DNA from 4 places in the Psychrobium sp. MM17-31 genome. Region 1 is predicted to be linked to each of the others. Evidence: predicted binding sites of a transcription regulator. Region 1 holds the regulator's gene; each other region holds the start of a gene.

The links. Region 1 encodes FNR, which switches genes on or off when oxygen is low (the NO sensors DNR and NnrR bind a similar motif). Its sites were predicted from a motif close to TTGATCTAGATCAA; they were not measured.
Positions count from the first base shown of each region.
Region 2: a site for FNR is predicted at 3,760-3,773, ahead of MHM98_RS14030 (DUF465 domain-containing protein). Genes of this name have one in related genera too.
Region 3: a site for FNR is predicted at 3,622-3,635, ahead of yegQ (tRNA 5-hydroxyuridine modification protein YegQ). Genes of this name have one in related genera too.
Region 4: a site for FNR is predicted at 6,504-6,517, ahead of MHM98_RS03905 (OmpW family outer membrane protein). Genes of this name have one in related genera too.

Region 1 covers NZ_JAKRGA010000003.1:139,700-147,577, forward strand. The annotation lists gene sppA (signal peptide peptidase SppA) at 1-174, opposite strand, end outside; gene MHM98_RS09485 (hypothetical protein) at 374-1,039, shown strand; gene MHM98_RS09490 (glucosaminidase domain-containing protein) at 1,086-1,868, shown strand; gene MHM98_RS09495 (DUF2987 domain-containing protein) at 1,865-2,557, shown strand; gene ttcA (tRNA 2-thiocytidine(32) synthetase TtcA) at 2,644-3,543, opposite strand; gene uspE (universal stress protein UspE) at 3,652-4,578, opposite strand; gene fnr (fumarate/nitrate reduction transcriptional regulator Fnr) at 4,709-5,437, opposite strand; gene MHM98_RS09515 (sulfite exporter TauE/SafE family protein) at 5,508-6,194, opposite strand; gene ccoS (cbb3-type cytochrome oxidase assembly protein CcoS) at 6,208-6,378, opposite strand; gene MHM98_RS09525 (heavy metal translocating P-type ATPase) at 6,378-7,878, opposite strand, start outside.
Region 2 covers NZ_JAKRGA010000004.1:295,961-303,838, forward strand. The annotation lists gene MHM98_RS14010 (hypothetical protein) at 1-381, shown strand, start outside; gene MHM98_RS14015 (response regulator transcription factor) at 400-1,110, shown strand; gene MHM98_RS14020 (ATP-binding protein) at 1,110-2,456, shown strand; gene MHM98_RS14025 (sterol desaturase family protein) at 2,681-3,394, shown strand; gene MHM98_RS14030 (DUF465 domain-containing protein) at 3,459-3,698, opposite strand; gene MHM98_RS14035 (putative 4-hydroxy-4-methyl-2-oxoglutarate aldolase) at 3,882-4,385, shown strand; gene yjgA (ribosome biogenesis factor YjgA) at 4,390-4,917, opposite strand; gene pmbA (metalloprotease PmbA) at 5,037-6,380, shown strand; gene MHM98_RS14050 (GGDEF and EAL domain-containing protein) at 6,585-7,878, shown strand, end outside.
Region 3 covers NZ_JAKRGA010000001.1:237,635-245,512, forward strand. The annotation lists gene queF (NADPH-dependent 7-cyano-7-deazaguanine reductase QueF) at 1-292, shown strand, start outside; gene MHM98_RS00965 (HDOD domain-containing protein) at 374-1,216, opposite strand; gene MHM98_RS00970 (hypothetical protein) at 1,379-1,855, shown strand; gene MHM98_RS00975 (DUF2986 domain-containing protein) at 1,869-2,078, opposite strand; gene argG (argininosuccinate synthase) at 2,182-3,420, opposite strand; gene yegQ (tRNA 5-hydroxyuridine modification protein YegQ) at 3,725-5,110, shown strand; gene MHM98_RS00990 (YfhL family 4Fe-4S dicluster ferredoxin) at 5,113-5,370, shown strand; gene MHM98_RS00995 (cold shock domain-containing protein) at 5,565-5,771, shown strand; gene MHM98_RS01000 (SulP family inorganic anion transporter) at 5,952-7,481, shown strand; gene MHM98_RS01005 (SprT family zinc-dependent metalloprotease) at 7,537-7,878, shown strand, end outside.
Region 4 covers NZ_JAKRGA010000001.1:891,924-899,801, reverse strand. The annotation lists gene MHM98_RS03925 (imelysin family protein) at 1-581, opposite strand, end outside; gene MHM98_RS03920 (di-heme oxidoredictase family protein) at 592-2,022, opposite strand; gene MHM98_RS03915 (di-heme oxidoredictase family protein) at 2,022-3,698, opposite strand; gene MHM98_RS03910 (imelysin family protein) at 4,008-5,396, opposite strand; gene MHM98_RS03905 (OmpW family outer membrane protein) at 5,678-6,382, opposite strand; gene fghA (S-formylglutathione hydrolase) at 6,559-7,395, opposite strand; gene MHM98_RS03895 (S-(hydroxymethyl)glutathione dehydrogenase/class III alcohol dehydrogenase) at 7,474-7,878, opposite strand, start outside.

The DNA of each region.
Region 1 (7,878 bases):
AACCACCAGTGCAGCGCCTTTTGGAGGCTGGATAACGTTATCACTTCCTGACGCCGCGATGACAGCGATTAATATACCGAAGAAGATAAGATTGAGGAGAAGTTTACGGGTGTTGTTAATTGCCCACCAAATTCCGCGGATAATTCTGACAAACAGATTGGGTTTATCTGACATAAATTGATTCCAAATGATTAAAACTAATGAGTATTCTTCAACCGCGCACGCGTATTGAAACGATATACACTGAGTTTAAGGATAACTAATCATCCTGTTTAGTGTTATCGATAAATTGTAACAGGTTTTTGACGTCCGGAGCATAAATATGACCTGAATGATTTTATAAACAACACTTTACCTTTATAATAGCGCCATTGTGTTTTTACTTTTTGCCACTATGAGCCAACAATCGACCATCAAACTGTCTGAAATCTTCAGCCAAGCATTCAAGCAAACTAAATCAAACTTTATAGCGTTTCTACCGCTTATTGTCGCGATTATCGTCATCGCAACCTATGCAGCCAACACTTATATTGGCGATATTGATTTAACAGATCCCGCCGCACTCGAAGCGCTGCAACACAAAGCTAATATGGTGACTTTGGTTAGTGTTTTGCTAACACCAATAGAGATAGGCTTTATGCTGATGGGCGTTAAAGCATCACGAGGCCTGACGCTTAATACTTCTGATATTTTTAAGATTCTACCTGATGCACCAAAAATTATTATATTGGCCATCATATCGTTTATCTTCGTGCAAATCGGCATGGCGCTGTTAATTTTACCCGGGCTATTTCTTCTCGCGATGATCTCAATGGCTCAGCCTTTGATGGTGGACTATCGTTTACCGATGTTAGAAGCAGTAAAGCAGAGCATGAAAAAGTGTTATGAGCACGCAGGCCTCGTACTTCAAATGTACACTTTTCTATTCATTCTAATCATTGCATCGTTTTTTACGTTCGGCATCGCATTGATTTTGACGATACCTTTCTATGTCAATGCGAAGGGCATTTTGTATTGCCACTTTTTCGATAAAGAGTAATGGCGAAGGCACCTAGCAGTGTCGTGATTTCTATAAGGAGTTGTCGATGAGATTTGGTTTTGTTGCAAAATTTGTCGTAGCACTAACATTGCTAGTGTTGGCGATTGTGTTATTAAAGTCGACCTTTAACCGTCAGTTTACGACTAAAGATCCTGTTATTGTCGGCAAGCAGCCGTTGCCGACTAAAGATGTCATTCCAGCATTTTCGGCGATGACAGACGTCAAAGAGAAGAAGAGGGCGTTTTTTAACTTTATTCGCCCCGGCATTGTTAACGCCAATCGTGCCATAGCGTTAGACCGTCAATATTTGTTAGATCTCAAAGCAGGCTTCGCCAACGACATGCAGATACCCGATCGCTTTGAAGATATTTTGCATCGTTACAAACTAAGTGATGAAGATTTTTCGCTGCAAACTATCGAAAAGCTGTTACATCGAGTCGATGTCATCCCTAACGAATTGGTAATGGTGCAAGCAGCCAACGAGTCAGGCTGGGGCACATCGAGATTTGCACGTTTGGGCCTCAACTTCTTCGGCCAGTGGTGTTTTAGCAAAGGTTGTGGCTTGGTGCCAAGCGCGCGCAATGAAGATGCTAATCACGAAGTCAAAGTGTTTAAGAGCGTCGATGAATCTATCGCTAGTTACCTTAATAATCTAAATACCCATCCTGCTTATCGTCACTTGCGAGACGTTCGAGGTGTATTGCGCCAAAACAACGAGGCAGTGACCGCGGCTAAACTTGCACCTGGCCTGACGAGCTACTCAGAGCGCGGTGAAGAATATGTATTCGAACTACTTCAGATGTTACGTCACAACAAGGCTTATTTATGATGTGTAAAACACTTGCTGCAACCAGTGTTGCTTTATTATTTGCTTTCTCGCCGATTAGCAATGCGCAGCAAACTAAGAATTCTAGTCAAGATCTTAAAGAAACTGCGTTTACCTATGCTGGTTTATACAAAAGTTTAAAAACGTCGAAGAAATCGGAGTTTTCTCAGCTTAAACTCAACTTTGTATTAAAACAAACTGGCAAAGACGCGGTTTGTCCTACCGACGCTGTCTATTTAGGGGATGGTGAAAAACAATACCAAGTACTAACAGATAAGCATGGCGCACTGTTATTACCACTTGATAAATCTTTGAAACAAGATCACGCTGCGATACGTTTTAAAACTAAGTCAGAGATAACTTGTCATCTTTCGATGAAAATTAGTGTCGCAGAGTTCGAATTAGAAGATGTTACAGCGAAAAACGTCAAGTCTTGGCTTGGACAATTTAAAGACTTGTACAGTACGTTAGCTGGCTGGCCTGGTCGCTATTTCATGCCTGAGGTTGCTGCATTGTCCTTGAGTTTTGATAAGGCAGTGAGTTTGAAAATAACCCAAGGAGAGAACGTATTAGTGAATGAACAGGGCAACGACGTCTCTCTTACAACTAATGTCATTGAAACCTTGGCGGAGGACGCCAAGATTTACTTCAACGGCAAACTAATTAGCGTGACTCCTGTCCTCGCGAAGTAAGGCGCAATATAAAGTTAAAGAGTTTTCTATAAAAAAAGCGCTGGTGTTCAGCGATTTTTTGTTTTCACATACCGATTAGAAATTCATTAGAGTTCGACAATCTGTACTGCGTTGTCTTTTTCTAGTGGTTGCGGTTTTACTTCTTGATCAAAAGCGGTATCACCGCCATCAATCATGTCACCTGCCTCAATATTTTTGAAATCAAAAAGCTGGTGGTCGGCTAAATGCGACGGCACTACGTTTTGCATCGCGGTGAACATCGACTCGATTCGGCCAGGAAATCGCTCGCTCCAGTCGTTAAGCATGGCTTTAACTGCTTGTCGTTGTAGGTTTTCTTGTGAGCCACAAAGATTACATGGAATGATTGGGAACTGCTTTAAGCTCGCAAACTTTTCGATATCACTTTCTACGCAGTATGCTAACGGGCGGATAATAATGTGCTTACCATCATCACTACCAAGTTTTGGTGGCATAGATTTTAGTTTACCTGAGTAGAACATGTTGAGCATCAAGGTCTCTAGCATGTCATCTCGATGATGGCCTAGTGCTATTTTTGTTGCGCCAAGTTCGGTGGCTGTGCGATACAAAATGCCGCGGCGCATGCGAGAACAAAGCGAACAGGTTGTTTTACCCGGTTCGATTTTGTCCATCACAATTGAATAGGTATCTTCTTCAACAATTTTATAATCGACGCCAATGCTATCTAAATAGTTAGGTAGAACCTCTTCAGGAAAGCCAGGCTGCTTTTGATCAAGGTTTACTGCGACAACGTCAAAGTGGATGGGGGCACGTTTTTTTAACGCTAATAAGATGTCTAGCATTGCGTAACTGTCTTTACCACCAGACAAACACACCATGATTTTGTCGCCGTCTTCAATCATGTTGAAATCACTAATGGCCTTGCCGACATTGCGGCTAAGTTTTTTATCGAGTTTTTTAAGCGCTTTTTCATCAGCCGCTTGCTGGGAAGTGATTTGATCAGACATAGTAAAACAATTGCTAAAAAGAAAGGCCGCATTATACCCAAACGCGCTGCTAAAGCTAGCTCAGCACGCTGGGCAAATGCGACCTTTTTCTAAAATATTGAACGTAGGCTAATCTTCGTCCACTGGGCATTCAAAGCCGTCTGGTTTCACGGCAAGTAGATCACAGTTAATGCCATCGATAACATGTTCCGCGGTGTTGCCGATAAATGCCGCTGAAAAACCAGTACGACCGATGGTGCCGATAATCACCAGCTCTGCGTCAAGCTCTGTTGAGATGCGGGGTATCACGTCTTCAGCGAGGCCTTCTTCGACGATACAGTCAGTTGCGTCAATCCCGAAATCGGCGGCAAGTGCCTTAGTTTTTTCATCGTGATGCGCTTTAACGCTATCGTTGTATTCGCTGCTATTAAACTCTGGGATCTCTATGGCGATATTTACTGGTGTGCCAGGATACGCGTTAATGACTTTAACGTTGGCATTGATCACTTTCGACATATCGACCGCATGTTGCAGTACCTTAGCATTAAGATTGATATGGTCACTATCTTCGCTAACAGAATTAACTGCGGTGGCTATGGTGCCATCGACTGGCCAATCGTGATCTTTTACTAGTAACACGTCGCAAGGCGATTTACGTAACAAATGCCAATCGGTCGGTGTAAATATGACTGATTTTAGCTTGTCATGACGATGAGTTGTTTTAACTAAAAGGTCGTGTTTATTGGCTAACACTTGTTTTATGGCAGCTTCGAAAGGGCGGTTGTGCCATGCAACAGTTGTTTCCATTGCTACGTCACTGTAGTCGGCTATGACTTCGTTTAGCCATTGCTCGTGTTGGCTAAGCACGACTTTACGCATTGAATCGCGCTCTTCCTGCGACAACATGGATGTCATTTCATAAGATAAATCATAAACACATAAAATCACTGAGATTTTTGCGCCATAACTACGGGCGAGAAATACAGCGCGTTTTAGGCTAGGTTGCTCCTCTTTAGTTGGATCAACCATTACCAATATATTCTTGTATTCCATCATAATTTAAGTCTCTTTCGCTGTTAACTATTTCTATAGTATGCCAACTTTAGTCGAACCCCAAGCGAATTTAGATCAAAAAAAAGCCGATAAATCATCGGCTTTCAATAATTAGGGTAATTGACGACTAGAATTAGTCTTTAACGACGCCTGCGACTGTATCTAATGCATCTTTGTCGAGAATAGTGACATATTTTCCCGTCACTTCGATAATCTTATCTCGCTTAAAGCGACCTAATAATCGAGAAATCGTTTCAACCGTTAAACCCAAGTAATTCCCGATGTCGCCACGTGTCATTGTCAAACGGAATTCCTTCGAAGAAAATCCGCGCTCACCAAAACGTTCACCTAAGGAGCTAATAAAGGTGGCTAATCGTTCTTCCGCATTGCGTTGACTTAGCAGCATTAACATAGCTTGATCATTGAGAATTTCATCACTCATCAAGCGCATCATTTGTTGGCGCAGGCGAGGCATACGACCAGACAATTGTTCTACTGTATCAAACGGGATTTCACAAACCATCGCAGTTTCAAGGGCGATGGCAAAACTTTGGTGGACACCGCGACCGATACTATCAAAACCGATGATATCGCCAGCAAGGTTAAAGGAAACAACTTGCTCGTTACCGTCGCTACTTAGGGTGTAACTCTTAAAACTGCCAGAGCGAATAGCGAAAATCGAATTTAGCTTGTCACCAGCGCTACAAATGATTTGGCCTTTTTGTATTGGCTTTTTGCGCTCGATGATATTGTCGAGTTGATCCATTTCCGTTTCATTTAATGAAAAAGGAATACACAAGTCAGACATACTGCAGCTTTGACAATGAATGCTACCAACACCTGAACATGAACTACTGCTCATTTACACACCTTTCGTAAACATTTAGGATTAATTTGCGTAATGTTATCATCTAAAAGAAGGTTGAGCGAGATCAAATTATAAAAGGGATCAAGGTTTTACTCATCATCACTAAGCCGTAGCCAAGAATTACCAAGGCACATAAGATTCTGATTACCTTATTATTTAACAGCTTCTTGAGCTGTTCAGAGAAAAAACCCATTGAGATCATTGCCGGTAGTGTACCTAGACCAAAGCCTAACATGATCAAGGCGCCATTTAGTGCTGAGCCAGATGCTGCAGACCATGTCAGCGTGCTATAAACCAGTCCGCAAGGTAACCAGCCCCATACTAAACCGAATGGCATTGCTGAAAGGGGAGATTTAAAAGGAATAAATTTATTGGCAAATGGCGCGATACGCGGCCATAAATGTTTGCCGATGAGCTCAGTCTTACGCACCGCATTACCGACGCCAAGTAAATATAACCCGATCAGGACGAGCATCAGGCCAGCGACAAATTGTAGCCAATAGAGAACCGATGATGATTTTAACGCGAAGAAGCTCACCGAGTAACCGATGAACGCGCCTGCTAGCGTATAGCTGGCTATACGACCGATGTTGTAGCTGAGCACGTATTGAATACGATGTGCTTTACTCACGCGATGGTGTAGAGGGATGTTGGACGAGAAAGCGCCTACTACGCCACCACACATGCCAAAACAATGGCCTGCACTTAATAACCCAACGACAAGTGCAGCCCAAAAATCATAGTTAGCCAAACTCAATTCCTTGCTATTGCGGTGGCTTATCTTTGCCCGATTTTACATCGTCATCAAACAGGATGTTGGAGCCTTGACGATCCAAATCTTCAAATTGGTCTGTTTTTACTGCCCAAATAAACAGATAACAGGCAAGAATAACCACGCCAATAGCAACGGGAATAAGGAGCAGAATAATGTTCATTATTTTACCTTTAATAATCGCAGTGAATTCACCACGACGATAATAGAGCTTAGGGACATTCCAATCGCTGCCGCCCAAGGTGGAAGCCAACCGGCAACCGCAAAAGGAACAGCGGTTAGATTGTAACCCAGTGCCCAAACGAAGTTTTGTTTTATAACGCGCTTGGTACGTTTAGCGAGTTCAATCGCTTTGCTAATCGCTGCTAAATCATTGTGCAAGATTACAATATCAGCCGAAGATTTGGCAATATCGGCGCCAGTTCCCATCGCAAATGACAGATGAGCCTGACTAAGTACTGGTGCGTCGTTAACGCCATCGCCAAACATTGCCACGATAGTATTGTTTTGCTGAGTATTCTTAAGGTAATTAAGCTTGTCTTGCGGCGATTGCCCTTGGCGTAGATGCTTAATTCCAAGTTGCTGCGCGACAAACTTCGCATTATCTGAGCTATCTCCTGTGAGCATAGTTGTTTCTATGCCTTGGGCGTGAAGTGCAGTCACCAATTGTTTACTTTCAACACGGATACTGTCACTTAACTCAATTTTGGCAACGCATTGTGTGTTAATGCTAACAAAAATGACGACGCTGTGGCTTGGACTCACGTGCTCAGCAAAAATTTGAGGTAAGGCTTTTTCTTGGCAAACGAAATTCTGACTACCAATCCTAACAACAGATTCATTGACATTGGCACTCAAGCCACCACCTTGTACTGTTTGCAAGTCTTTTACAGTATTAGTACTGCTATCATATTGACTAAATGCTTGCGCGATAGGGTGGTTAGACTGGAGCTCGATTGCGCTAACAAGCTCAAGGATTGCTTCTTGCGAAAATGATGTATCCGCCAAAATCACTTTATCAACGGAAAACTCACCAGTGGTTAGCGTCCCTGTTTTGTCAAAACAGATATGGTTGATTTGGGTTAGCGTGTCTAAGGTCTTACCTTGTTTAGCCAATAACCCGAACTGCTGTAGTTTGGTGGTTGCAGCGGTATAGGCTGAAGGCGTTGCCAAACTAAGTGCACAAGGGCAGGTAGCAACTAAGACGGCGAGTGAATACCAAAGCGCATGACTTGGTTCAATAAAATACCAGCCAATGTAAGTCGCAGCAGCAAGCAGCAGAATACCAATAACGACGTAGCTTGAAAGCGTATCAGCAATAGTCGCTAGCTTAGGTTTATCATTCGACGCTTTTTCTTGTAGGTCAATTATCTTGGTGATTAATTGGCCGCCACGTTCTTCCTTAACAATCACTTCAAGCGTCTGATCGTTATTGATGGTACTGGCAAATACCCAATCACCAACGTTCTTTGCGACTGGCAGTTGTTCACCCGTTAATACCGCTTCATTACAGTGACTTTTACCTGTCGCGATGACGCCATCACATGGAATCACTTCGCCGGGCTTAACCAACACTCGTTGACCTTTCTTAAGAGTTTTTGCTGGCACGCTAGAAATGTCATCGCCCTCCATCAAACTTGCAGTAGACGGAATGAGTTTGAGT
Region 2 (7,878 bases), on a different contig from region 1:
GTAGCGTTATTTTTCGCTTGTTGGACACATGTGTACGCTGGTGAGAATGCCGATTTCCAGCAGCGATTTGAAAAGGTAAAAGAGCGTTTACAATTAACACCGCAGCAGGTCGATATTATTACTCCGATACTCATTGAGAGCGCCGACCGCACTAAAAAGGTGCTAGCCAAATACGATATCAATCTCGATGAAGCCAATAAAGACAATCGTGCTAAGCTTGGTTTTAGTCAGTTGCGTAAGTTAGCAAAAGACATGACTGCTGAGCGTGAAGTTACAAGTAAAGCGTTAGCTAAGCATTTAACGGCACAGCAAATGGAAACGTTTCAGTCATTGCAAGAAGAGCGCAAGAAAGAAATGCGCAGCCGAATCTTAAACCGATAGTTTGAGGGAGATAGAACGATGACTGCCGATAACATCAAGATCCTGATGGTGGACGACGATATTGAGCTAGGAAAACTCGTCAAAGAATATCTAATCAATGACGGTGGATTTGATGTTAATTTCTGCTTCGATAGTTTACTTGGTGTAGAACTAGCAACCACCCAAGATTTCGACGTTATTATCTTGGATGTCGGTATGCCAAAGCTCAATGGCTTTGATGCCCTTAAACAAATTCGTCTCCAAAAACTGACTCCTGTTTTAATGCTTACCGCACGAGGAGATCACATCGATCGCGTGATTGGCTTGGAGATTGGCGCCGATGACTATTTGCCTAAACCTTGTAATTTAAGAGAGCTTAGCGCGCGAATAAAAGCACTTCATCGGCGCTCTTCAATCAGTAATACCTCAAGTGAATCAACTAAAAGTAGTGGTTTGTGTGTTGGCGATTTATGTCTCATGTCTAGCTCGCAAACCGTCACTATTAATGATGAGTTAATTGGCTTAACAGGTGCTGAGTTTTTGGTATTGGAAATCTTGATTCAGCAAGCAGGGCAGGTGGTTGAAAAAAATGATATTGCGCAACACGCCTTAGATCGGCCGATAACTTTCTTTGATCGCAGTGTTGATGTGCACGTTGGCAATCTGCGCAAGAAACTAGGTCCTTTGGCCTCAGGACAACAACGTATTAAAACCGTGCGTGGCCGTGGTTATCTCTATGTGAGTGACTAATGAAACAATTCTTTTTACGCATTTTCTTTTCTATTTGGATTATTTTGCCTATTACTGCCGTCACAACGGTACTTACTGGTAAGTTATTCCAGCACACAGGATGGTTTGCACCGCCCACAGACTTTGAGTCAGCGCTTGTTGAAAAAGTCGTTAATGATATTGAAAGCATGTCTGATTTACCGGTGCAGATAACGGTAGATAGGCTGTTGGCTAGGCATGTGCTCGACATGGAGCAAATGATGCAGATTTATGTGTTATTGCCTTCTGGACAAGATGTGTTGCAGCGTGAGTTACCGAGGTTTATTTTGTCTCATTTAAATAATAACCAAGTTGCTAGTTCTGCATTAGACGATTTTAGAATGGTTGGTATTTCTCGAACATCACAAGGATTCACAGTTATTGGTCACAAGGCGCCATATCCGCTGGTGAGAATGATTTTTCAACCTAAAATTCGCATCGTGTTGTGGAGTGTCATGATACTGGTTAGTGCATTGGTGACTTGGCGATTGGCCCGTTATATTGTGGCGCCGTTGCGTGTATTGCGCCAAGCTAGTGTACAAGTGGCTGAGGGAAATCTCGATATTAGAATTGCTAATACTGTAGAGAACCGGCGTGACGACATAGCGCTTTTGGCGCAAGATTTTGATGCGATGACCGAAAAAATTGAGCTATTGATATCATCACAGCAGCGGTTAATGCGCGATGTCTCTCATGAATTGAGATCGCCCCTTGCTCGCTTACAAGCAATGATCTCTATTGCAAGTCAACAGTCGGATAAGCACGCGGTAGATTTAGTTAGAATAGAGCAAGAGCTTGAAAAATTAGATGCATTAATTGGCGACATTCTGTCTTTTTCACGTATAGATACAACGCAAAAACTCAATGTGCAACGCACCGATTTGCGAGAACTTATCGATGTTATTTGTGAGGGCGCAGAAATTGAAGCTGCCTGTGAGATAGAAAGAATTGATGTATCAGGCCCCGAGAGATTACTACTCGATGTGGATCCTAAACTTATCGGTAGTGCGATTGAGAATATTGTTCGCAATGCGCTGAAATTTTCTCCAGCGGATCAAAGAATATCACTCTCGATCACTCATAGCCGCAATACGATAGAGATATCTATTGTCGATAAAGGTCCTGGTGTTCCGATTGAGAGTTTAGAGCATTTGTTTACCCCATTTTATCAAGTGACTAGCTCAAATCGAGGCAGTGGTGTTGGTTTGTCTATTGCTCGAAGAGCCGTCGAGTTGCATGGTGGAAATATATCTGCTGTTAATCACACGCCCCATGGTTTAATGGTGGTGATTTCTTTGCCACACAAAGGTGCCGCATTAGAGATTTAGTTTGTGAATACCACTGAACTTTACATTTCTTATCATTGATAATGATCTTGTTTACAGTCCAGTTTTTATAATGCCCCTATTCGCAATTTGGCGATTAAACAAGAGCGTGGGGGCCTATGGACTATTCAAATTTTTTATTCTTACTGTTGCTACTAGTGTGTACTTTACTGGAAGCAGCGTGGATTACATTAGTACAAAGAAAATCTTATCCATGGACCGATAGCGTGAGCAATTTTGGCGTTGGCATTTTAAAGCGCGTGATTGATTTGTTGACGTACGGCGTAGCGGCAGCGGTTTTGTTTTGGGTTTATCAGTTTCGATTAGCCACAATAGAAATTAATAGCTTGGGTATCGCCGTTGTATTTTTCGTGTTATTTGAATTTGCTTATTATTGGCATCATCGCTGGGCGCATGAGGTTCGCTGGATGTGGGCAACGCATAGCGTTCATCATTCGGCAGCGACAATGAATCTATCGGTGTCGGCGCGCTTAGGCGCAACGGGGCTGATTTCTGGCAGTATTTTGGTTTTCGCACCACTCGCTTTAATTGGCTTTCACCCGCTGATGATTGCATTTACATTGGCGGCGAGTTTGTTTTATCAAGTGTTCTTGCATACTGAATTAATTAAAACGCTTGGTCCGTTAGAGTGGGTGCTAAATACGCCATCGCATCATCGAGTGCACCACGCTTCTAATCGTCAATACATCAATAAAAATTACGGTGGTGTGTTAATTATATTTGACCGAATGTTTGGCACTTTTGCCAAAGAAGAGGAGGCGGTAAAGTATGGTTTAACTATTCCGTGTGAGAGTAAAAACCCAATTAAAATTGCTTTGTTTGAATGGGGCAGAATCTTAAGAGATTGCCGCAAAGCGACATCACTATTTCAAATGTTTGGTTATATGTTTTTTGGCCCAGGATGGAAACCTAAGCAGTAATGCGAATAAAGGTGTTAGGGTCGTGAAGGCACAGGCGGGTGCCTTCACGATAATTTGTAGGCTATTACGCCTTTCTAAGCATGGTGAAAAGCTCGTCTTTTAAGTGCAGGCGACGTAGCTTTAAGTTTTCCAAATGCTCGTCAGATGAAACCTCTACAGCGTCTTCAATGCGGCGCACATCGCGATCTAAATGATGGTATTCATCGAACAATTTACTAAAGTGACGATTATTCATTTTTAGCTCGCGGATCTGGTCGTGAAACTCTGGGAATTCGTTGTGTAAGTGATGGTTTTCAATAGTCATTTTGACGTCCTTCCTGATTAATTTCTATAACTTCAAATTACGCCGATTGGGCAAAATTTAGTTGATCTAAATCAGATTGTTAACTGCTTTTTCAAATAAAAAATAATGAGTATTTAGGCTCGTGATATGCCTTGTAAATTTCGTTGTTTTAAGATGGTTGAGTTAACTGAATAAGGAAAAAGCATGTTGGATTTATTACCAGAGATTTGCGACCAATACCCAGAGCACGTAAAAATCATAAAACCAATGTTCCAGTCCTATGGCGCAATAGAAACCTTCTATGGGGAAGTGGTCACCTTGAAGGCTTTTGAAGATAACTCGAAGGTTCGTGAGCTGGCTGCCAGCGATGGCCGAGGAAAGGTGCTGGTAGTGGACGGTGGCGGCTCGTTAAATCGCGCCATGCTGGGTGATATGCTGGCTGAGAAAGCTGCGAAAAACGGTTGGCGTGGCATTATCATTAATGGCTGTATTCGCGATGTAAACGCGATTGCACAAATAAAACTTGGGGTGCAGGCATTGGCGGCGCATCCTTTGAAAACCGATAAGCGAGGACTAGGGGATATCGGTGTTGCTATTCACATTGGTGGTGTTGATATTGATGCGGGCGATTATATTTATGCCGACAAGAATGGGGTGTTAGTGACTAAAACGCCGCTAGATTTAGCGGCGTTAGGGTGGCTGGATTAGGTAATTACAACGTTTTACATTCTTTTATGTATTTGAAGAGTTCTTTATATCCTTTAGCCAGTTTTTCTTTTTTCACTTCTTTTGCTGCCTGGCGCACCAATTGACGCAGTTTTTGGCGGTCAGCTTGCGGATGATTTTCTAGAAAATCGTTAATAGCAACATCACCCATTTTGATCAGGCGATCGCGCTGTTTTTCTAACTTTTTAGATTCAACATCGGCGCGTTTATCGCGTTTATCAAATTGAGTTAGTGACTCTCTAATCTCGTCGACATCGCTGTTGCGCAGCATTTTAGCAACGAATTGCATTTGACGACGAAAGCCTTCCTTTTTGTTGCGAATGCGGTTTGCTAGTTCGACGGCAGCACGTAGTTCGTCATTCATTGGGATCATTGCACGCTGACTATCTGCTAAATCCATAATGGTGCGACCTAGGGCGTGTAGATCATCGGCTTGGCGTTTTAGCTCGCTGCGGCTCACCCAATCGTCTTGTTCATCGTTTAAATCGATGGGGGCTTTTTTCGCTTTGCTCATGTGTGTTCTCGAAATAATAAAGTCAATTGCGCGTATTGTATCATTAATTTCAGATCCAGTATCCAGCGAGAACGTGAAGCGTGCTAAGATGTCGCAAAATTATTTGAAGGAAGAACTCTGTGGCAGCTAACGACGATATTTTTGATGAATTAGCGCGAGTAAAAGAATCGGTGGCTAAAGCCTTAGATTCAGCGAAAAAACACGGTGCAACCAGTGCTGAAGTATCGATGAGTAAGCAAACAGGCTTGAGTGTATCGACTCGTTCGCGTGAAGTTGAAACTATTGAATTTAACCACGATGGTGCCTTGGGCATCAGCGTTTATTGCGGTCACCGCAAAGGCAGTAGTTCAACCTCAGATCTAAGCGAAAGCGCGATTGAAAGTGCAGTTTCTGCAGCGATTTCTATTGCTAAACACACTTCTGAAGATCCCTATAATGGCTTGGCTGATGCCGAACTTATGGCGACAGATATTCCGGATTTAGATTTGTATCATCCGGGTTCACTAGATCCACAGTACGCGATTGATCTAGCGCTTGAAACTGAAGCCGCTGCTTTGGATTTCAGCGATAAAATTACGTACTGTGATGGCGCTTCTTACAGCTCACATCAAGGTCTACGCGTATACGGTAACAGCCATGGTTTAATCGCTGGTTATCCAAGTACCCGCCACAGTTTGTCTTGTGTCACTATTGCCGAGCAAGACGGGGAAATGGAGCGCGATTACGAATATAGCGTGTCTCGTTATCCTGATCGCATTGATGCCGCAAGCTACATTGGCGAGCAAGCATCAAAAAATACCCTTGCCCGCTTAGGCGCCAAAAAACTTGATACCATGACGGTACCAGTGGTGATCAGTTCACAACTTTCTGCGGGTTTTATTGGTCATCTAGTGTCGGCAATTGGTGGCGGTAGTCTGTATCGCAAAGCCAGTTTCTTACTCGATCGCAAGGGTGAGCAGATTTTCCCTGATTGGTTATCGATTGAAGAAAAGCCCCATTTGAAAGGCTATTTAGCCTCAACGCCTTTTGATCATGAAGGATTGGCGACGAAAGATCTGACTGTGATTGATAACGGTATTTTGGCCTCGTATCTGATCACGAGTTACGCGGGACGCAAACTTAATATGGCGCCGACAGGACATGCTGGTGGTACCCATACTTGGTTTGTAAATCACACCGTTGAAACTCAGAGCGAGCTGTTAAAACAAATGGGCACTGGATTATTAGTGACCGATTTGATGGGCTCATCTGTCAATATTATTACCGGAGACTATTCGCGTGGTGCGGCAGGTTTTTGGGTGGAAAATGGGATTATTCAATACCCTGTTCACGAGATCACTATTGCAGGCAACCTCAATGATTTATATCGCAATATTGTTGCGATTAGTAATGACCCTGATACCCGCAAGAGTACGCTGTGTGGCTCTATTTTATTAGAAGAGATGAAAGTAGCAGGGAATTAATTCAATTGTCATCTAAATTTCATATACCTGTCATATGGAAGGACGCCGCAAATTTTTGCGGCGTTTTTTTATTCAGCTGAAAATATCCAACTTAAATGGTTACGACGTTAGTCTACTTAAATTTCAATTACTTGGCTGTTTTTTATTCTTTTTAATACGAAAGTGCTAGCAAAAGTTGATATTTAATCCAATAATTAGAGTTATTTGACGTTTGAAACTGGCGAAGAAATGTCGACTTATGAACAAATAGATTCAGCGCTGTTTGATACTACTGCAAGTTTTGAGATTTCAATTTCAAAGCACTTTGATTTGTCGCTTATTAGCGTTGATGATTTAACGTTAACGCTATTCTCATTAGATACCCAATCTGACTTTGATGAATTTTTTCATACTAATATAGCCAGTTCTCTTGCCCACGGTCTAACTCATCTGCACCGAACAGCTCAAGGCCGCAGTTGTTTTCGAGTTCCATTTACCATTACCACCGACAGCTCACACCTTGATTCTATTTTATTGCTCAATGTTCAAGAAAATTATCACAAGGCGATTGTTCACATCGTCGATCTAACTCAATTTAGTGAGGCCAAGTTTCAGTTAGAAGAGTTAATGTTGCGCTACGAGCTGGTTGTTGAAGGGGCCTTTGGGGCTATTTGGGACTGGGATTTGGTTAACAAGAGTGTTCATTTTTCTGAAAGTTGGTGCCAGTTACGCGGTGGAACTAAATCTGATTTCACTGGCGATCAGAACGAATGGGTGGAGTCAGTTCACCCTGATGATTTACCACGAGTTATGCAGGCGGTTGAAGATCACTTTGCTGGTAAAACGGAAGTTTTTGAAGAAGAGTATCGAATTGTTGATAAGCAAGGTGGTATTACTTGGATTGTCGATCGCGGTATTGCTAAACGCAATGCACAAGGTGAAGTTATCCGAATGGCGGGTTCGGAGTTTGATATCACTGAGCAGCGCGCGCATCGCGAGGAATTAAAACTGGCGGCGAGTGTGTTTGAAAATATCACTGAAGCGGCAGTGATTTTAGATGCGAATGGTTACATCATCAATGTGAACGAGGCTTTTAACCAGTTATTTTGTTCGCAAAACATCCCGCTGGATTCAATGCATTTTAGCGAGATTTTTTCGATTTCGCAGCGCCAAATCATTAAAGATTTATTAGCTACCCATCCGATAAAATGGTCCGGTGAAACACAAATACATACCCTAAACCACGATGCTGTAGCCTGTAAATTGACGGTAAATCATGTAAAAAATGGCGAGGAAATTACCCACTTTGTTTGTTTGCTTGCTGACATTAGTGAAACCAAAAAGACACAGTCGCTATTGTATGATCTCGCTTATAAAGATGCGCTAACAGGCCTACCTAATCGCTTATCTCTCAATAGTTATTTGATGTCGCAAATTAGGCAATATCGAGAAACTAATAAGCAATTGGCATTGTTGTTTATCGATTTAGACAATTTTAAATTCGTCAATGACAGCCTAG
Region 3 (7,878 bases), on a different contig from region 1:
CAAATCAAACTGCTTGATCACCAACCAACCAGATTGGGGCACAGTGGAGATCAATTATCAGGGGCCGAGAATAAATCCCGAAGCCCTTTTGCGCTATCTGATTTCATTTCGCCAACACAACGAGTTTCACGAGCAGTGTGTCGAGCGTATCTTTAGCGACTTAAGCGAGCTGTGTCACTGCGAAAAACTCACTGTCTACGCCCGTTATACCCGTCGCGGAGGATTGGACATTAACCCGTTTCGTTCAAACTTCGAAACGGCGCCAAGTAATGTGCGTCAGGCGAGACAATAACCGCTAATACTTCTTAAGAAATAGAAGACAATAAAAAAACGGCGCTATCAAAGCGCCGTTTTCGTATAACTAATTGCGGGATTATGCAAAGGTTGCACGTGCCGCCGCTAGTTCATCAGTGAAAGTATCACTTGAAAGATCGTCTACTGAATCAATCAATCCTTTCTCAACAAATGATGCCATGGCATCGCTTGCGCCAGCTAAGTTTGCCTCGTTCGCCTGACATAACACAGCAAAGCGCACGAAATCTAAGTAGCTAATTTCATCAGTCTGATAGTCGCTGCTTGAGTAGTAGCGCACAGACTCTGCCATATCATCACTAAAGTTCCATGCCTTAACGATTGATAAACCAATGTGATTGTGAAGATCGCTAATTGCACGCTCTAAAAATTCAGGCTCTGCGAATACATCTGGGTAGCCATCGGCTTCCGTTAAAATTGGCAAAGTACCAATGTTGTGTAGCAGCGCAGCAAGTGACAAGGTATCAACTTGTAGCGATGTGTGCTTGTTCTCTTCTTTGTGCACTGCAAACAATGCCATCGCATAAGCAGCCACTTCAGTAGAGCGTTTCCACGTTTTAGCAAGGTAAGTGGCAATTAACTCATTGTTAGAAACAAATAACTGCTCCATCGCCAGTGCCATCACAATGTTTTTAATTTGGCGCATGCCAATACGAGTTACCGCAGCTTGAAGATTTTCAACGCGAACAGCGCGGCTGTAATGCGCCGTATTTGCAATGCGAATTAAGCGTGCAGACAATGCTGCATCTTGTGCAATAATCGCCGCAATATCATTGAGGTTAGTATCTGGATCTGCCACAGCTTCTCGAACTTTCATGGCAATTTTTGGTAAGGTTGGTAGAACTAAAGCATCGCTTTTGAGTTTTTCGATTAAGATGGTACGTAATGCATTGGCAGTAGACATAAATCTTCGCTTCCATTTCCAATTTTATAAAAATACTGCATTGAATTCATGTGTCATAAAGTATTGATGCAGCGTTACAGCTCAATATTACAGCTTTACTAATATATACTCCTAATTTAGATCAAATGCTACGTATTTTTACGTATTAGGTTAAATCACAGAATGAATCAAATATTGACCAATAACCATCAACAAATTATCGGCTTAGGTAATCCCAGTAGTAAGTTTTGTTTTAATTTACCAAACGTGCCAATTGTCGGTGAGCTAGGCTACGACGTAGCAGAAATCGTCGATATTAACGGTAATCATTGGCGGAAAATTTTCGTTATCATCGCCAAGTTATGTGATGATAGTGACAATTGGCAGCAATTTCGCGACCAAAGGCTTGTAAATGAAGTTTATCTTAACTTTACAACACAACTGGGAAACGCGAGTAAAATTGAATATTTATGCGGCAAAAACCACGCCGAATCATTCGAGTTAGGCCATCGAAAATGGTGCAATATCGATGAAGAATACCAAGTAAAATCAGCGAAAAATGCTAATGAACAGCTTCTATTACTGACGCCGTATCTCGATTACCGTCAATTTCCCAATGCACTAATAACGAAGGTTAAAAATTTTATAGAGACGGCTTAACTTCTTCGGAAGACTAAGATTCTTCAGGCGACTGTGATTCTACAGATGGTGTAATAGCTTCAGTTTGTATAGCACCATCATCATTTTCTTGAGCTTGCAGCGCTTCTAGCTTGGCGCGCTCCGCTTTCGAAATATACTTGGGTTTATTGTTGTGGGCTAACTTGCCGTTCTTTTTCTTTTGTTTCTTTTCAAGAATCGATTTGATTTTCTTTTTGCGGTTCATATTTTTATACCTCTAGACTGTCCAGCCAGTTTACGCTAACGCCACAAAAAAAGCCGCTATAAATAGCGGCCAAAGGTCTCATCTGAATAAAAATAAAGCTGGATTAACTATCTCCTTCGAACTGACCAGCTTTTGCTAAAGCACATGCTTCAACAGATAAAATATCGGCATACCCTTGAGAGCTTTCAGGATTTAAACCATCACTTGCTTCCATTGAGCTATCTTCTTCGTTGTAAAGTGAGGCTGCAATATCGCCCATCGACAAGAAGAATACATTACCTTTGTACAAGCCAAGTTTCACAGTCCCGGTTGCGCTAGCAGTCAGCGTTTCAATACCTTGGACTGCCGCTTTAGTGGCTACATCAAAACCACGACCATCGTAGAACTGATCACTAATCACCTTACTTAAGCTCTCATACAGCGCAGTCGCGCGTCTGTCTAAAGTCGCTTGTAAGATATTTTGTAGCCCTTGGCTTAATAGCTCCATGCCCGGCGCTTCATATACTCCGCGACTCTTGGTACCAATAATTCTGTTTTCCAACGCATTGGACATGCCAACGCCATTGCGGCCCCCCACTTCATTGGCCTTGGTCATCATATCGAATGGATTTAGTTTTTCGCCATTAAAGGCCACGGCTTCGCCAGCTACATAATCGATAGTCACTTCTTCAACCGCATCAGGCGCATCTTGCGGCCATACGCCCATGGTTGGCTCAACAATGAGCATCGACGTTTCTAGGCTTTCTAAATCTTCTGCTTCATGAGACAAACCAGCAAGGTTGGCATCAGTTGAATATTTCTTTTTCATACCAACCACAGCTGGAATATCGAACGTCGCCAAGTAATCCGCCATTTCACTACGACCAGGGAATTGTTCGAGTAAATCGGCATCACGCCATGGTGCATATACTTCCATTTCAGGCGCTAGCGAGCGAGTGTAGCGCTCAAAACGCATCTGGTCATTACCACGTCCAGTCGCACCATGGGCTAGAATGTTAACGCCGCGCGATTTCATCGCTTTTACCAAACCTTGCACGGTTACCGCACGAGCAATACCTGTGGTATTCCAATAGCCACCATCATAAGTAGCATTGGCTTTAATGGCCGCAAAACACGCGTCAGCCATCTCTTTCTTAAGATCGACCAATACTGTTTCTGCGCCACACGGCTCCATCTTGCGAGCAACATTCTGAATATCATCTTCATCTGGCTGTGCTAAATCAGCCGAAAAACAAATAACGTTAATATTCTCTTCCATTAAACGTTTGGTCACTGTCTTGCTGTCCAGTCCACCAGATACACATACGCCAACGGTTTTGCCTGCTAAGTTTGATAATTTCATTTCACTCTCACACATTTGACGAATTATTCAACTCGTCGTTTTACAGATAATCTTTAAATTTAGACCTAACTTAATAGTTAATCTATCTTATAGCTGCATAAGATAATTCAATCGCTGAGTATAAACAACCATAAAATGAATATTTATGCTCTTTTTGTGAATTTTTATTTCAGCGGGATTATCCCTGCAAAGTTATCAAAATTGACTTAAATCAATTTTGATATAAACAATGCTAGCTTTACGTTGTACTGCAACAGCCTGCTCTCTAAAATATTCGCCCCCGAGATTAAAGAGGTCGTTTTTAGTGTCTTTCATTCCTGAATTATTATGCCCAGCTGGCAGTTTAAAAAACATGCGTTATGCCTTTGCTTATGGCGCCGATGCTGTATACGCTGGTCAACCGCGTTACAGCCTACGTGTGCGCAACAATGAGTTTAATTTAGAAAACTTAGCAATCGGCATAAAAGAAGCACATGAACTTGGCAAAAAATTCTACGTTGTTAGTAACATAGCGCCTCATAACAGCAAACTCAAAACTTATATTCGCGATCTAAAACCCGTGGTGGATCTAAATCCAGACGCATTAATAATGTCTGATCCCGGTTTGATCATGATGGTGCGTGAAGCTTTCCCGCAGTTACCAATCCACCTATCAGTGCAAGCAAACGCGGTAAACTGGGCTACGGTGAAGTTTTGGGAGACCCAAGGCATTGAACGCGTCATCTTATCGCGAGAGTTATCAGTCGATGAGATTAAAGAAATTCGCGAAGCTGTACCAAACATGGAACTTGAAGTTTTTGTCCATGGCGCATTGTGTATGGCCTACTCTGGTCGCTGCTTATTATCGGGTTACATCAACAAACGCGATCCAAATCAAGGGACTTGCACCAACGCCTGTCGCTGGAAATACGGTGTCCATGATGCACAAGAAAATGAGACTGGTGATGTCGTTGCAACAGCGCCACAAGACAACGACAATTCACAGACTGAAGCGCTAGCGCAGCCTGTAGTGGTTGAGCCAACGCTGGGTGAAGGTGAAACCACCGACAATATCTACTTGTTGCAAGAGCCTAATCGTCCGGGTGAATACATGCCAGCGTTCGAAGACGAACACGGCACTTATATCATGAACTCAAAAGATTTACGTGCAGTGGAAATGGTTGAGCCCTTGACTAAAATGGGCGTTCATTCACTAAAAATCGAAGGCCGTACCAAGTCGTTCTACTACTGTGCAAAAACAGCGCAGGTATATCGCCGCGCCATCGACGATGCAGTTGCTGGCAAGCCTTATGATCCTGCACTAAGCTCACAACTCGATCATCTAGCACACCGCGGTTACACCGAAGGCTTCTTGCGTCGCCACACTCATGATAAGTACCAAAACTACGATTATGGTCACTCAGTATCCGACAGCGCGCAGTTTGTTGGCGAAGTGATGGGACGCGATGATAACGGTGATGCAATTATTGATGTTAAAAACAAATTCGTTGTTGGTGATACGCTAGAACTAATGACGCCTCAAGGTAACGTTGTATTTACCCTCGAATCAATGCGCAACAAAAAAGGGGAAGAGACAGATGTTGCACCAGGCTCCGGCCACATCGTTTCAATCCCAGTAGATGGTGAAATTGATTTAACCTACGCTCTGATCATGCGCTATTTACCGCAAGACAAGAGCACTCGAGGCTAATCATGGCACTTAAGATCTTAAGCAATTGCATTAACTGCGATATGTGTGAGCCAGAGTGCCCTAACCAAGCTATTAGTTATGGTGAGGTTATTTATGAGATCGATCCCGACCTATGCACCGAGTGTGTAGGTCATTACGACAAGCCAACCTGTATTGCTGTGTGCCCTATCGACTGCATTGAAGTTGATCCTGAGCGCGTCGAATCACAAGACTCACTTTATGAAAAATTTGTGGCAATTCACCACAGCGATTTGATCTAATCCATACCAATTCTAGCGCGGTTTTACGCCTTAAATTGCTGATATTTTGAATGATGTTTACTTTTCAAAATTATGCGCTAGAATCAATATGCTTGTTATTTAGGCAGTTCACTTGATAGCCAATATAAAATAGCGAGTTTGAATAGTGCAGCGGTTGCCTATTCAATCAATATATAAAATGGAGAATGGCTATTATGGCTACAATGACAGGTCGCGTTAAGTGGTTTAATGAAAAGAAAGGCTTTGGCTTTATTGAACGCTCAGGTGGCTCAGATGTATTTGTTCACTTTAGAGCAATTCAAGGCGAAGGTTTCAAAACACTAGCCGACGGTCAAGAAGTTCAGTTTGAAGTAGAAGACGGTCCTAAAGGTCCACAAGCACTCAATGTAACTGCACTTTAAAAATTAGCCATTACGGTTAATTTAGAATAACTGGCTACCTTTTTGGTGGCCTTTATTTTTTGTTCACACTTCCTTTACCCGCCCTTGATTTTGGTTGACTTTTTCCACCAAAAATCTACAATTTAGCGCTTTTTGTAGGCATTTGCCCTACAACCCATTCCCAAACTAAAGAAACTAATCATGCTCAAGCTACACATTAATAAAGTAGTTAGCCTTAAGGCTGATATACTCTCGGGCCTCACGGTTGCCCTCGCCCTAGTGCCAGAAGCCGTTGCCTTTGCCTTTGTGGCAAATGTTGATCCTATCGTTGGTCTATATGCCGCCTTTATGGTGGGCTTGATCACTTCTATCTTCGGCGGTCGTCCGGGCATGATTTCTGGTGCAACTGGCGCTATGGCTGTTGTAATGGTGTCGTTAGTGGTCGAACACAGTGTGCAATATCTCTTTGCTGCCGTTGTGCTCACGGGTATCTTACAACTTCTGTTTGGGGTGTTTAAACTCGGTAAGTTTATTCGGATGGTACCGCATCCAGTAATGCTTGGGTTTGTAAACGGCTTGGCGATTGTTATTTTCTTAGCTCAGCTAGGACAATTTAAAGTTGCCGATGAAAACGGTGTAATGCAATGGATGCAAGGCGAAATGCTCTACACCATGCTTGGCTTAGTTGCGCTAACGATGGTAATCATTCACTTCTTGCCTAAGTTAACCAAAGCAGTACCTTCTGCCCTTGCTGCCATCGTAATAGTATCACTGACAGTAATTGGCCTTGATATAGAAACCAAAGTCGTTGGTGATGTAGCATCGATTGCAGGTGAATTGCCTAGCTTTATCATTCCTGATGTACCATTTACGTGGGAAACACTAATGATTATTTTACCGTACTCGCTGATTTTAGCGGCTATCGGTTTAATTGAATCTTTATTAACCCTAACGCTAATTGACGAGTTAACGCAAACGCGCGGCCAAAGTAACAAAGAATGTGTGGCGCAAGGTCTTGCGAATACTACGAACGGTTTCTTCGGCGGCATGGGTGGTTGTGCGATGATCGGCCAATCGATGATCAACGTAAACTCTGGCGGCCGTGGTCGTGCATCGGGTATTACAGCATCACTTGCCCTACTTGGATTCATCTTATTTGCTTCGGGTTTAATCGAGCAAATCCCATTAGCGGCACTTATCGGTGTTATGTTTATCGTTGTTATTGCCACCTTTGAATGGTCAAGCTTCCGCGCGCTTAAGAAGATCCCTAAATCAGACGCCTTTATTCTGATCTTAGTATCAGGCGTAACAGTAGCAACTGACTTAGCAATCGCTGTAATCGTTGGTGTGATTGTATCGGCATTAGTATTTGCTTGGGAGCACGCTAAACACGTACTCGTTAAGCGTTCAACCGACGACAACGGCTCAACCGTTTACCAAGTTGAAGGTCCATTGTTCTTCGGCGCAATTAGCGATTTCAAATCGCAATTTAAAGTTGAAGAAGACGCTGGCGATGTGATTATCGACTTTGAAAAATCACGCGTCTATGACCACTCTGGTATCGAAGCTATCGACGCATTAGCAGAGCGCTACGGCAAAGCGGGTAAAAAATTACACCTGCGTCACCTAAGCCCAGAGTGTAAAGAGTTATTCACTAAGGCAAGTGACTGTGTTGAAGTTAACGTGATGGAAGATCCAACGTATCACGTAGCAACAGATAAGCTTTCTTAAAAGCCAAAAAGCCAGTGCGGTAATAAACACCCACTGGCTTTTTACTGAGCTAAAAATGCTATCCACTCAACTACAATCAGACTTACTCACCACAGTAGAAAACTGTTACGCCAAAGCTGAAAGCAAACTCAGTCGCACCTTCCCCAGACCTCAAGTGTTATTCAATCAGCGGGGAAAGATCGCCGGCAGTGCACTGCTGCAGAAAAACACCCTCAAATTCCATCCAGCCATTTATCAGCAAAACATCGAGCACTTTCTTTACCACGTCGTGCCTCACGAAATCGCCCATTTATTAGTGTGGCAAATTTATGGGAAAACGGCCCCCCATGGCAGGGAGTGGCAGCACATGATGATCAATGTTTTTGAACGCCCACCTCATCGCACTCATCAATATAAT
Region 4 (7,878 bases), on a different contig from region 1:
GCGCTGAGTAGGTTGTCGTTGTTATCTTCTGGGTAAAGCAGCATTTCGGCCGCTGGAATACCTTGGGCACCTGTTTGTTTTTTCGAAACTAAATCGGCGGTTACTGCTTCTGATAAAGCCAGCAATTCGGCGACGCCGCGTTCTACGGCGTTATTGCCATCAGGCCAGTTTTGAATACGAAACGAAGTGAAGTTGTCGACAACAGGTCCCACCTTGACCCATTGCACGTTTTGCCAACTCAAGTTGCTGTCAAGCCACGCGCTGCGCACTGTATCAAGGTCTGTATCTGTTGCATTGGTTAGCGCACAAAAATCGGTTGCCGCAGTGGCGAACTCATCACTTTCTGTTTTAAAAGCGGCGTAGCCCGGTAAAATGTGATTTTCCGTTAGATCCTTTAGGTAGCTGGCGTATTGGTCAGTAATAGTTCCCGTCGGTGTCGGCGTAGGAGTTGGTGTCGGCGTCGGCGTTGGGGTAGGTGTTGGAGTCGGCGTCGGTGTGCTGTTAGAACCACCACCGCCGCCACAAGCAGCTAGAGTCAGGGCTAGGGCGACTGAGGTGCTAATAATGCTTAATTTTTTCATGCTGTAGTTCCTAAATTGATTTCACAAAAGTCAGCAGCGAATCACGCTGTGCTTTTGTCATTTGAATAAATTGTTGTTGGGAAGCCGCTGCTTCACCGCCGTGCCATAAGATGGCTTCTTCGATTGAACGAGCGCGGCCGTCGTGAAGAAAACGCGCCGTTGCCGATAATTCTTTTTGCATGCCGATACCCCACAGTGGTGGTGTGCGCCACTCGCGGCCGTTGGCGTCAACTTCGGTGATGCCATCGCTTAAACCTTCTCCCATGTCGTGCAGTGCTAGATCGGTATAAGGCCAGATTTTTTGACCTGCTAGCTCTTTAAGCGGGTAGTTCTCGTCGGTGGTGTAACTTGGCGTGTGACAGCCATTACAGCCAGCTTGATAAAACAGCTTGCGCCCTTGCTGGGCACTTTTAGATGTTAGATTGCGTGCTGGTTGTACTCCAATGTAGGCGCTAAAAGCATTAACGCGGCGCATGACGCGCTCTGGAGCTTCGAGTTCATCGGGATGGCCTATTTTTGCGACTTGCTGACAGCCCACTTGTACTTCGGTGCAGTTTTCATCAGGGAAGATTGGATTGGTAATGCCGATATCACCGACAAAGGCGGCAGCCACTTGTTGATCAAGCGTTGGGTGCAGTGCTTTAAAACCAAAACGACCGATGGCTTTGTCTTCGCCTGAAATACGATCTTTTACGCGGTTGTAGCGTGCGGAAATGCCGTCATTGTTTTTATCATCGATGTCTTCTTGGGCGAGTAAGTCACTATTGCTAATGGCATCGAGTAGTCCCATGCCGTAAATGCTTGGCGCATAGCGCGGCGATAAACCAAGATCTCTAGCAAGTGGACCATGACTAAAGTGGCTTAGGGCGTAACTTGGTTTAATAAGCTCGTATGTCGAACCGTCGGCGTATTGGCCGTTAATGGTCTGATATTGTAAATCCAGCATTGCTTCGCCTTGTGGCTGCTCGGTCACTGATTTGTTGAGCAAGGTGATAGAGCGCGGCTGAATTTGACCGCCGTAGTTAGGATCGACGGCATTAACACCATCGATGGTGCTGCCAATGCGGATCAAGAGCGATGATGGTTTGTGTAAGCCAACAGGTGACATAGGGCCGCGGCCACCATCGTGATGACAGGTAATGCAAGAGCGGGTGTTAAAGAGAGGGCCTACGCCATCACGACCTGTGGTACTGGCAGGGGCCACAACCCAAGGATCGCGAAAGAAGGAAAAACCGCTCCAAAACTCTAACTCTTTCATGCGATCGACATTGCGGCCTATTCCGATGAAAGTGTTGTGAGAGAGTCGTTTGACGGTCATTTCACCGCCGGGCAGTAACTCACTGTTGTCAAAGGCTGGTACCTTACTGCGCTGGTATTCCAACGCAGTAATGGCGACAGCACCAACTAATACAGCAGTGAGCATTAATGCCTTTTTGTTCATTACAGCGATCCTAAGAACGCTAACAGTTGATCGCGCTCGGCTTTAGATAATTGGATAAATTTGTTTTTAGCTGCTTCGCCTTCACCGCCGTGCCATAAAATTGCTTCGGCATGATTGCGGGCGCGGCCATCGTGTAAGAAAGTGGCTTTTTCGTTAACGGTTTGTACCAGACCTGTGCCCCATAACGCTGGTGTTTTCCATTCGCTACCAGAGGCTTCGCCCATTGGCATGCCATCGGCTAGGCCGTCACAACGCTGCACGTAGTAACATGCTTCGCCAGTGGTACAAGCACTGCCGTCTTCAAGTTCGCGAGTGACTTTACAGCTGCCGCCCATGTCGTGAAGCAACAAGTCAGTGTATGGATAGAATGTTTGCTCAGATAAGTAGTCGACTTTATTTGGCTCTGCGGTTAATTCCGTGAGGGCAATACCGCCTAAACGACTATCAACAACTTCACCTGTTACGTGACGCGGTGTGTGACAATCGACACAGCCTGTATCGAAGAATAGTTTGCGGCCTGCGACGATATTTTCGTCCCAAGTTTCGTTGCTTGAGTCAAAGCCACGACGTACCGGAACACCCAGCACTTTGTTGTAGAATTCAACAAAGGCAAGTTGACGATTACCGATATCTGGCTCATCGCCTTGCGCCTTTTCTTGCTCTGCTGCGCTAACACAAGCGATTTGCTTGTCGGTACAAGGTTCGCCGATAAATAGTGAGTTGGTGACACCGATATCACCGCGATAGGCGCCAGACGCTTGTTGTAAGACGTGTGGGTTTTGCGCTTTGTAGGCAAATTTACCGACTTCTTTTTCACCCGTCATCACGTTGGTGACCATATGAGCGCGGCCAGAGATGCCGTCGTTGTTAGTATCTTCTGGATCGGCAAGTGCCAGTAAGTTGGCGTCTGGAATGCCTTCTAAAAGACCTGAGCCAAATACCGCAGGAGAAACACGAGCCGAGAAAGCCACTGTGTCATTAAAATCACCGTAGCTTAAGTCTTTTACTTTGTAAGTTGGTTTGCGCAATTCATAGCTGGTGCCGTCGGCGTATTGACCTGTAATAGTTTCATATTCAACAAAGGCATAAGCTTCGCCGTAGAGCTTGTCGCCATTAATTGAGCCAGCGTGCTTTGATAAGATTAAGGCGCCATCGTCATTATTTTCTTCTTGTAGCGCGAAGGTTTGCAGCTGGTCGCCGTAAATTGGATCAGGATTACCTTGTGCATCACTGATTTTGAGGAACATGCTTTTCATTGGTTCATCAGGTGATGCTGGCACTACGCCTTTACCGTCGTTGATGTGACAACCTTGACAGCTGCCGGCATTGATAACAGGACCACGACCTTCGTGAGGTGTTCTAAATAAGTGATCGCCTGAGGTAAAGAAACCGTCCGCTTGGAAGTCTTGTTTAACTGGCGTTGGTCGCTGACTAAAGGCATCGTGAGTGTGTACTGTGGTCGTAATTTGCCCACCAGTAAGATGTTCGCCTGCCACTGGTGCCTCGCTCGTTAGCGGTGTTAAGCCGCTGTGATCCACTGTTGGAACTGGTGTAGGAGTCGGCGTAGGCGTTGGTGTTGGAGTAGGTGTCGGACTAGATGAGCTACCACCGCCACCACAGGCAGACAGTGTTAAGGCTAATGTGATTGAGGCTGTGATAATACTCAGTTTGTTCATTGCTGTTTTCCTACATTGAGCGTGATGCTTTCGCTCATTACTAATCTGCTAACCAAATGGTTTAAATACGTTGCTAATTTAAGTGATACGGTAATCGCTTTTAATTCGTATTTAGTATAAAAGAGCTGCTGTGACAAAATTGTCGCTAAGTCCATCAGACCTCTGGGGAGGTGGTTATTTATCGCGAGATAAATAGATATTTCGTCCGTGATTAGATACGACAAAAGGGTTCACAGTGTGAACCCTTCCATTTCATAACAACTCGTTAATCATTACCGATTATGGTAACGATAATGGTTAACATTGTCGCTAGATTTTCTCTTCAGTATCTTGACGTAGGTCATTAGTTGTTACGTTAAGTGCTTTAATCGCTTCTTCGATGTCATCTGTTTGAGCAACTAAGGCTTTGATTACCGCAATAACGTTTTCTTGGTCGATGCCTTCTTGGATTAGAAGATCGAATGGCATACCTGTTTTCGCTTTAGTATCGATAACTGCTGCTGCCGCCATTGTCGCTTCAAGAGAAGCGCGTAGTTTGTTTGCTAGCTCTGGGTTGCCTTCAGTGATTAGTAAATCGTAGATAGACGCACCTGTGATTTCTTCGCCGTTTACACGAGTGTAAGAAGCGTTGAAAGAGTTTTGAACACCTTTAGCGTTTAGGTAGATATCACGGTGTGTGTTATCAGAGAAACAAGAGTGCTCGTCTTCTTGTGAGTTGTTGATTAGTGCAACGTTAATACGCTCACCCGCTAACTCACCGTAGCTTAGACGACCCATGCCTTCTAAAATTAATGCTAGAGAAGCGTCACCGCCAGCAACGAATTTTTTGTAGTGCGCGCCAGCAACTGGTTCCCACGCGTCAACAACAGTTGTTAAATCGTCAATTAGAATGTCAGCAGCAACTTGTAGGTATTTACCACGACGCTCACAAACACTGTCTGCCATAGCGTTGCCAACACCTGAAGTACAACCGCCAGAAACGTTGAAGTCTGTTAATGGACGTTGACCAGCAGTTGCGTCACGTACTGCTTGGTTTGGGTTCGTTGGAAGGTTCAAGTCTTGACCCCAAAGTAGGAATTCGATGGCGTGGTAACCAGTAGTTACGTTACGCTCGTCTTCGTTAGTCTCGAATAAACCAGTTACTGTAGCTTTATCGATGTTAGGGTAGTTTGTCGCGTCAGCAATGATGTTGCTGCTGATTGCTTTTGTTTCATCTTCTTGGAATGCGTTACCGTTAACTGCTGGTGACGTAGAGATGTAATCGATAAGTGCTTCACCTAGTGGCCATGCGTTGATTGCGCCTTCAGGACCTGTAGTACCGTCTTCGTTTTCAAAGTCGATTGGACCTTCACGGAAGCGGTAAACTTCAGTTTGGCCGTAAGGTTCGCGAGCATCTAACCACGCTTGCTTAGCTGCAGTGAAGTTCTCTGCAGTTGGGTTTGCAACTAGCATGTCGATTGATTCTTTTAATGCTACCGCAGTAATTAATGAATCTGAGTAAGAAGCGTATGCGATGTTTGCATTGGTTTTGATTACGTCGTCACGTGCTACGAATGTTGTGTGACCATTAGTACCGTCTTTACCATCAACACCGTTTGTACCATTGGTACCATCTTTACCGTCATCACCGCTACAAGCTGCTAAGCCAAGGCCTAAAACAACTGCTAAGCTGATTTTTGAAACTTCTTTCAAATTCATTTGCGCTATTCCTTAAAAATTAATGAGTTAACATGCTTTTAAAAATGATTATGAGATTTTTAAAAGTATGCTATTTATTACCAAGTGTTAAAAAACGCGCAAATGATAATTCTTATCATTTGTTAGATCAAGTGTTAATGAGAGTAATTTACATTTTAATTGATTTTAAACAATTTAAGGATTTTTGAGGGGGGGAATAGTCACAGGAATGTAAAAAAAGGGCGCTGTGAATAAGCGCCCTGAGCAAATCATTTATTTATGTAGAGTGGTTGAATTCTGAATTAGAATTTGTAACCAACAGATACCATGTAAACCATTGGGTCAACTGATACTTCAACTTTGCCTGGTACAGAGCCATCGATTGCTTTGAAAGAAGCAGTAGTATCGATGTCGATGTAACGTGCTGAAGCGTTAACTAACCATTTTTCGTTTAGGTGGTAGTCGAAACCAACTTGTGCACTTAGGCCCCAAGAGTTTTTAAGTTTTAGATCAGTTAGGTTTAAGCCGCCAACTGAATCTGCGCCAGTTACACCTGGTGCGAACTCTTCTTCGAAGAATACAGTGTAGTTAATACCTAGGCCAACGTATGGTTGGAATTTGTCGCTAGGTGCGTTTAGGTAGTAAAGCGCACTTACTGTTGGCGGAAGGTGAGTAGTTTCACCTAAGTCTAAAGTTGCGTCGCCACTGTGTACTTTTAAGTCATGAGTAAATGGAGTTGCTGCTAAAACTTCTACTGCTACTTTGTCTGTTGCGAAGTAAACGAAGTTTAGACCTAGTTGAGTATCGCTTTCTACAGAAGCTGTTAATGCACCAGCGCCTAAATCTACTTTGTTACCGCCAGCGTAAACAGTTGCTTTGTCGCTGTTAGGTTGTACGTTTACTGCACCAACGCGAAGGATCATATCGCCAGCTTTGTTTGCCATTGCAACTGAAGAAGTAGTTGCTAGTGCTGCCATCATCGCGATGTTAATTAGAGTTTTTTTCATGAGTTATCTCCAAAAGACTTTGTAATCTTTGCTGTGTTATCTGATGGCTAGAATTATGCGCTTGATGAGAATTAAACATTTGATTCAAATCAATAAAAATGCCGCAGTGGCGCGGCATTCTTTGACCTGAATCAATTGTTGATTCGCTTTACTATTTTTTGCAGAAAAATCTGGAACTATCGCAGGTAGCGATTGTGGAATTCGAGGTGTTGTTCGATAAAGCTGCTAATGAAGTAGTAGCTGTGATCAAAGCCATCGTGATAGTTAATTTGTAATGGGTAATTGGCATTTTTTGCGACCTGCTCTAAATTTTTTGGCAATAGTTGCTGCTCTAAGAACTCATCTGCCAGCCCTTGATCGACTCTGATAGGCAATTGTGTCGTTACCTGAGCAAGTAAATAACAGCTGTCGTGTTCTTGCCACGCGCTTTTGTTATCACCTAGATAGGCAGTAAAGGCTTTTTGTCCCCACGGACAATTAGTTGGATTCGTAATTGGACTAAACGCCGAAATACTGCGATAGCGTTGCGAGTTCTTTAAACCAATAGTCAAAGCGCCATGGCCACCCATTGAGTGCCCAGAAATAGCGCGAACGTCACTAACAGGAAACGTTGCTTCGATGAGCTTTGGCAATTCGTCGACGATGTAGTCATACATTTTATAATTTGAATCCCACGGCGATTGGGTGGCATTGACATAAAAGCCAGCGCCTTGACCTAGATCGTAAGCATCATCATTCGCAACATCTTCACCGCGTGGGCTAGTGTCTGGTGCGACGATAGCGATACCTAATTCAGCGGCTTTTCGAAAAGCTCCGGCTTTTTGCATAAAGTTCTCGTCGGTGCAGGTTAAACCCGACAGCCAATACAACACAGGTACTTTATTATCATTAGTTGCCTGCGGCGGTAAGAAAACGGTAAACCGCATATCGCAGTTGAGTGTTGTTGAACGATGGCTATATTGTTTGTGCCAGCCATCAGACACCTTGTTAACAGCGAGGTTTACTATAGTCATAATGTTTCACAGAAATTTTTGAGGGTAGGGAGAGCGCCCTAACTGATGCTAGAGCGCCTATAGATAAGCTAAGTGTATTTACTTATCAAAGTGAATAACGGTGCGGATGCTTTTACCTTTGTGCATTAGATCGAATGACTCGTTAATGTCTTCTAATGGCATGGTGTGAGTAATAAAGTCATCGAGTTTAAACTCGCCTTGCATGTAGCGTTCTACGTAATCAGGTAATTCACTACGACCTTTTACGCCACCAAAGGCTGAACCTTTCCAAACGCGACCCGTTACTAGCTGGAATGGACGGGTCGAGATTTCTTGGCCTGCGCCTGCAACACCAATAATGACTGATTCGCCCCAACCTTTGTGACAACACTCTAAGGCAGAACGCATTAGGTTTACGTTACCAACACACTCGAATGAGTAGTCTACGCCGCCGTCGGTCATTTCCACGATAACTTCTTGGATTGGCTTATCGAAGTCTTTTGG